DNA from 3 places in the Marinobacter sp. W-8 genome. Region 1 is predicted to be linked to each of the others. Evidence: predicted binding sites of a transcription regulator. Region 1 holds the regulator's gene; each other region holds the start of a gene.
The links. Region 1 encodes sigma-54, which starts transcription at its own class of promoters, with help from an activator protein. Its sites were predicted from a motif close to ANTGGCATNNANNTTGCTNT; they were not measured.
Positions count from the first base shown of each region.

Region 2: glnA (glutamate--ammonia ligase) is a predicted target of sigma-54. The motif match lies at 1,056-1,075, and genes of this name have one in related genera.
Region 3: ACF8YQ_RS01245 (ammonium transporter) is a predicted target of sigma-54. The motif match lies at 1,313-1,332, and genes of this name have one in related genera.

Region 1 is NZ_CP172297.1:2,635,774-2,638,047, reverse strand. Features, by position in the region: gene hpf (ribosome hibernation promoting factor) at 1-102, opposite strand, end outside; gene ACF8YQ_RS12205 (RNA polymerase factor sigma-54) at 176-1,705, opposite strand; gene lptB (LPS export ABC transporter ATP-binding protein) at 1,894-2,274, opposite strand, start outside.
Region 2 is NZ_CP172297.1:605,821-608,094, reverse strand. Features, by position in the region: gene typA (translational GTPase TypA) at 1-816, opposite strand, end outside; gene glnA (glutamate--ammonia ligase) at 1,209-2,274, shown strand, end outside.
Region 3 is NZ_CP172297.1:295,138-297,411, forward strand. Features, by position in the region: gene ACF8YQ_RS01240 (lipocalin-like domain-containing protein) at 1-23, shown strand, start outside; gene ACF8YQ_RS01245 (ammonium transporter) at 35-1,243, opposite strand; gene ACF8YQ_RS01250 (flagellar motor protein MotB) at 1,473-2,274, opposite strand, start outside.

The sequences.
Region 1 (2,274 bases):
GATGTGGTCGAAGTGACGCTCCAGCTTCTCGAACTTGGTGTTGACGTAATCCTTCAGAGCGGGAGTCAGTTCTACGTGATGGCCTGAAATGTTGAGTTGCATAGGCGTCTCCTGTTGTCATACTGCCGGCGTGCTTGCCGGCTTGCATGCCAGTGCATCTTGCACCAGCGAAAGTTTAAACCAGGCGTTTTCGTTCGTTCGAGGGAGGAATATGCATGGCCTCCCGGTATTTGGCCACGGTACGCCGCGCCACGTTGATTCCCTGTTCCCCTAGCATGGCTGCAATTTTGCTATCGCTCAATGGCTTTTTCGGGGTTTCCTCGGCAATCAGCTTCTTGATCATTGCCCGGATGGCTGTAGACGAGCATTCGCCGCCCTCGGCGGTGCTGACGTGGCTGGAGAAAAAGTACTTCAGCTCGAAAATACCGCGGGGCGTGTGCATGTACTTCTGGGTGGTAACCCGGGAAATCGTGGACTCGTGCATTTCCACCGCCTGGGCAATGTCAGACAGGATCAGAGGCTTCATGGCTTCTTCGCCCTGATCCAGGAACCCTTGCTGGTGTTCAACGATGCGGGTGGCAACTTTCAGCAGGGTTTCATTACGGCTTTGCAGGCTCTTGATAAACCATTTCGCTTCTTGCAGCTGGTCGCGCAGGTAGGTGTTATCGGCACTGCTGTCAGCCCGGCGGATCAGTGACGCGTAGCTGGCATTCACCCGGATACGCGGAGCGATTTCCGGATTGAGTTCAACCCGCCATCGGCCTTCGTGTTTGCGTACGATAACGTCCGGGATAACGTAATCCGGTTCGGCCCGGTCCACGACATCGCCAGGGCGCGGGTTCAGGCTCGTGATCAGGGCCAGTACCTGTTTCAGCTGGTCTTCCTTGAGCCGGCTGCGGCGCAACAGCTGTGCGTAGTCCCGGTTGCCAAGCAGATGCAGGAACTGGGTAACCACCAGTCTCGCCTGGCGCAGCCAGGGGGTATCCGGTGGCAGCTGGTTGAGCTGAATCAGCAGGCATTCCTGGAGATCCCGAGCGAACACGCCTGGCGGGTCGAAGTGTTGCAGGCGGTGGAGTACCGCTTCCACTTCGTCCAGTTCCAACGGGTCTTCTTCGGTTTCGTCCAGCAGGCCTGCGTGAATGTCCTCAATGTCAGACGTCAGGTAGCCGCGCTCATCCACAGCATCCAGCAGCGCGTGGGCAATGGCCTGATCCCGCTCGCTCAGAGGCGTCAGGTTCAGCTGCCACTCAAGGTGATCCTGCAGGGTTTCGGTAGGCGAGTTCCGGGTTTCGAAATCCGATTCGTGCTCGTCTTCGCCTTTGCTGGCCGGAGCCGGGGCAGACTGGTAGATGTCGTCCCAGGCGGTATCCACTGGCAGATCATCGGGAATGTTGTCCGGAATATCGTTCTCGGACGACCAGTCAGGGCCGTTCTCGGTTTCGTCCCAGTCCGGGCTCGCGTCCTGGTGGCTGTCGTCCTGGTTGGCCTCAGAGCTGGAAGCGTCACTGTGCTCGTGCTCTTCGCGCTCGTCGCCTTCAGCGTGCTCATCGTCCTCTGAGGTTTCCAGCATTGGGTTGGATTCCAGCGCCTGCTGGATTTCCTGCTGGAGATCGAGGGTAGAAAGCTGTAGCAGGCGTATGGCCTGCTGCAGCTGGGGCGTCATGGTCAGACTCTGGCCCAGCTTAAGCTGTAATGAGGCTTTCATAACCATGGCTCAAGATCCATAACTCGTGGGCATCCCGGTTGTTGCTTTGCCGGCGCACAGGCCGAAAAAAATGTTGTACGCTGGTTACTTGCCATTGTCTGTGAACAGTATAAGCAAGTTTTTTGCCGAGTTTACTTGCTACAGATCATCAAAACAATCAGACCTCGGATAAACCCAGTTTTATCAGGTCAGAGCCGGAACTCATCACCCAGATATACTTCTTTCACCTGCTGGTTTGCCAGAATGGCTTCGGCATTGCCGGAGGCGATGATGTGGCCGCCGGAAACGATGTAGGCATTCTCGCAGATGTCGAGGGTTTCCCGAACGTTATGGTCGGTAATCAATACGCCAATACCTTTATCCCGCAGGTGCCGGATAATGTGCTTGATGTCACTGACGGAGATAGGGTCTACGCCCGCGAAGGGTTCGTCCAGCAGGATAAACGCGGGCTCCATGGCCAGCGCCCGGGCGATTTCAACTCTGCGGCGTTCGCCGCCGGATAGCGCCATACCCACGCTGTCACGGATGTGAGTAATATGAAACTCTTCCAGCAACTCTTCCAGCTTGGC
Region 2 (2,274 bases), 1.9 Mb from region 1:
GTCGCCAGCCTGGGCTTCTTCAACTTCCACACGCTGCAAGCCGGAATGGCCCATGATTTTCAGGATACGGCCGTTGCGCTTCTTGCCGTCGGCACCGATAGCCACCACCGGGGTGTTGGTCTTCACTTTACCGCGCATAATACGACCGATACCGATAACACCCAGGAAGCTGTTGTAGTCCAGCTGGGAGATCTGCATCTGGAACGGGCCGTCCAGATCAACAGAAGGCGCAGGCACGTGGTCAACGATCGACTGGAATACCGCATCCATGTTGTCGTCGAGGTTTTCGTGCTCCATGCCGGCAATGCCATTCAGGGCGCTGGCGTAAACAATCGGGAAGTCCAACTGCTCGTCGGTGGCACCCAGGTTGTCAAACAGATCAAATACCTGGTCCACAACCCAGTCCGGGCGCGCACCCGGGCGGTCAATCTTGTTCACAACCACAATCGGGCGCAGGCCCGCTGCGAAAGCTTTCTGGGTCACGAAACGGGTTTGCGGCATGGGACCATCGATGGAATCCACCACCAGCAGCACACTGTCTACCATGCTCATCACACGCTCTACTTCACCACCAAAGTCGGCGTGGCCCGGGGTGTCTACGATATTGATGTCGTAGTCTTTCCATTTAAGAGCGGTGTTTTTTGCCAGAATGGTAATGCCACGTTCTTTTTCCTGGTCGTTGGAGTCCATTACGCGCTCGTTTTCGAGCTCTTTACGGTCCAGCGTGCCAGACTGGCGCAGCAGCTGGTCAACCAGGGTGGTCTTGCCATGGTCAACGTGGGCAATAATGGCAACGTTTCTAAGCTTATCAATCACAACGGGTATCCTGAAGAAATTAGCGGCGCGCAGTATATCGAAAAGTCCATGGCGATAATATGAAGATTAGCGCCTAATATGTAACCAACTAGGACTTGCACCATAATTATGCGTTATCGGCGAACTCGCACCACTATGGTGCGCCGCAATGGTGCAACAGGCGCTGCCTTCGACCAACAAGCTGCGCCACATTAGCCCGAAAGCCTTGTCGCTGCGCTGTTCTGGCGCAGCCGACAAAAACTGGCAAGCCGATTGCTTATCCCAAAGCAGCCGCATAGTGAGGGTAAGGGCCACAAGCTTCTGGTAAGCTTCCCTGACCTGAAAAAGATCGGGCCTCAGAACACCGAACGATCCGGCACAACGAACATGTAAAACCTTACGGAGCATGCACAATGTCCAAGACGATTGATTTGATCAAAGAACACGAAGTCAAGTGGATTGACCTGCGTTTCACCGACAGCCGCGGTAAAGAGCAGCACGTGACCCTGCCGGCCACCGAGGCGGACGAAGACTTTTTTGCTGACGGCAAGATGTTCGACGGTTCCTCCATTGCCGGCTGGAAAGGCATCAACGAATCCGACATGATCCTGATGCCGGACGACGAAACCGCCGTTCTGGACCCGTTCACCGAAGAAACCACCGTCAACATCACCTGCAACATTGTAGAGCCTTCTACCATGCAGGGTTATGAGCGTGATCCCCGTTCTGTTGCCCGTCGCGCCGAAGAATACCTGAAGTCCACCGGCATTGCCGATGGCGCCCTGTTCGGCCCGGAGCCCGAGTTCTTCGTGTTCGATTCCGTTAAGTGGAACGTCGACATGCAAGGCGCTTCTTACCACATCCACTCTGAAGAAGCGGCGTGGGTTTCCGGTGAAGATTTCGACCGCAACAACATTGGCCACCGCCCGGGCGTAAAAGGCGGCTACTTCCCGGTTCCGCCGGTTGACAGCCTGCACGACCTGCGTGGCGCCATGTGTGCGGCCATGGAATCCATGGGCCTGACCATCGAAGTGCACCACCACGAAGTGGGCACCGCTGGCCAGTGTGAAATCGGTGTTGGCGCCAACACCCTGACCCGCAAGGCAGACGAAGTTCAGATCCTGAAGTACTGCGTGCACAACGTAGCGCACGCCTACGGCAAGACCGCCACCTTCATGCCCAAGCCGGTTGTAGGTGACAACGGTTCCGGTATGCACGTACATATGTCCCTGAGCAAAGACGGCAAGAACCTGTTTGCCGGCGACAGCTACGCAGGCCTGAGCGAAGCGGCTCTGTACTACATCGGTGGCGTGATCAAGCATGCCAAGGCCATCAACGCCTTCACCAACCCGGCCACCAACAGCTACAAGCGTCTGGTTCCGGGTTACGAAGCACCGGTTATGCTGGCCTACTCCGCCCGTAACCGTTCTGCCTCTATCCGTATTCCATACGTGAACAGCCCGAAAGCACGCCGTATCG
Region 3 (2,274 bases), 1.6 Mb from region 1:
TTACCGGTTACCAGGCACAATAAGGCCCGGAAACTCACTCAACGGCATTGGCACCGATACGGTGAATGCTGAGGTCGGCACCGTTGAACTCTTCTTCCTCTGTCAGTCTCAGGCCGCTAATGGTTTTGATGGCACCGTAAACGATGAGCCCGCCGGCAAAGGCCACGATCACACCGGCCACCGAGCCAATAATCTGCGACATCAGGCTGACGCCACCCAGGCCCCCGAGCGCTTCCTGGCCAAAGATACCGCAGGCAATGGCGCCCCAGACACCGCATACGCCATGCAGGGGCCAGACACCCAGAACATCATCCAACCGCTCGATTTTCGCCTGTGCCCACTCGAACAGGTAGACAAAGATGGCGCCGGCCACGCCCCCGGTAATCAGGGCGCCGACGGGGTGCATCAGGTCTGAGCCGGCGCACACCGCCACCAGTCCGGCCAGCGGACCATTGTGAATGAAGCCAGGGTCTTTGCGGCCGAGCAGCATGGAAACCAGAATACCCCCCACCATGGCCATCAGACTGTTGACCGCAACCAGGCCACTGATGCCGTCCAGAGTCTGGGCCGACATGACGTTAAAGCCAAACCAGCCCACGGTCAGAATCCAGGCGCCGAGGGCGAGAAACGGAATGTTGGAAGGGGCAAAGGCCACGACCCGACCGTTGCGATAGCGACCGGTGCGGGCGCCGAGCAGCAGCACCGCAGCGAGAGCAATCCAGCCACCGACAGCATGCACCACAACGGAGCCGGCGAAATCATGGAAGGATGCACCAAACTGGTTCTCCAGCCAGGCCTGGAAACCAAAGTTCCCGTTCCAGATCAGGCCCTCAAAGAAAGGATAGACGAAGGCCACGATCAGGCCCGAGGCAATCAGCATGGGGTAGAAGCGGGCACGCTCTGCGATACCGCCGGAAACGATCGCCGGAATGGCCGCGGCGAAGGTCATCAGGAAGAAAAATTTGACCAGTTCATAGCCGTTGGCGGAGGTGAGTTCCGCGGCGCCATTGAGAAAGTGCCCACCATAGGCGATGTAGTAGCCGATGAAAAAATAGGCGACTGCGGATATGCCGAAGTCGGTCATGATTTTAACCAGGGCATTGACCTGATTTTTGTGGCGAACTGTGCCCACTTCCAGGAACGCAAAGCCGGCGTGCATGGCCAGCACCATAATGGCGCCAATCAGAATGAAGAGCGTGTTGGCGCTCTCGGTCAGGGTGTGTACGGCACTCGTGATGTCCACGGGTTTTTCTCCTGAGTGTTTTGATTACGCGGCTTCTGATGAGCCGTTGTGCATTGTTGGGGTGCGACTTAAGCAAGTGCTGTTCCAAAACAATGCATATCAAGTACTGCAGGGGGGTTGGAGAACCTGAGGGCGCCGAGGGAGGTATTTATCTGCGTCAAAGTGCACCAGAGGCGTGCGCATCAAGGGCTTGTGCACCAATCTGGATAGGGCGCGAGGCAAGGTTTTACTACCAGGTAATCTCGCTGGGCGTATCCCGACCGGGCTCAATGCCAATAATGGCTTCTTGCGACTCGCTTTCGGAACGAATCAGCTCGCGAAGGCGCAGTTCCTGCTCTTCCATGGGCTCTGACAGATCGATAACGATTTCAACCCGCCGGTTCTTGGCTCGGTTTTCCGGCGAGGTGTTGGGTACCCGTGGTTCGGTGTCGGCCAGACCGGTCACCCGGATGCGGTCCGGAGTCACCTGCTCCCGAGCCAGCAGAACATTAGCCACCGCGGCGGCGCGGGCTGCGGACAGGTCCCAGTTGCTGTAGAAACGTTCGGTGCGGATGGGCACGTTATCGGTATGGCCTTCAATGGCGAGGTCGCCGGGCATGTCGGCCAGAACCTCCGCCATATCCAGCAGCAGGCCCTCGAACTCCCAGGTTAGTTGGGCTGAACCTGAGGCAAACGAGCCCTTCTCCTCAATGCGAATGATGATGCGGCGCTGATCTTCCGAGACGTTGATCCGGCCATCCATAATAGCCGGTTCCAGCACTTCAAGAATCCGGGCCATGTTGGCGTCCATCTGTTCCTGGATGGATTCCTCAATGGCTTTCTCTTCGGGGCTTTTCAGAGTCTGGATTTCGGGCTGTACGTCGGTGGTGGTCTGTTTGACTTCATTGACCACCGTGGGCTCTGGCGGCGCCGGCGAAAACTTGTCGAAGATCGGGCTGGTGCCCTGAGGGATCTCAAGCGCAGGCACTTCCCGCTGCACCCCGAAGGCCTTGGAGAGTTCACCGGCGATCTGTTTGAACTTCTGGGCGTCG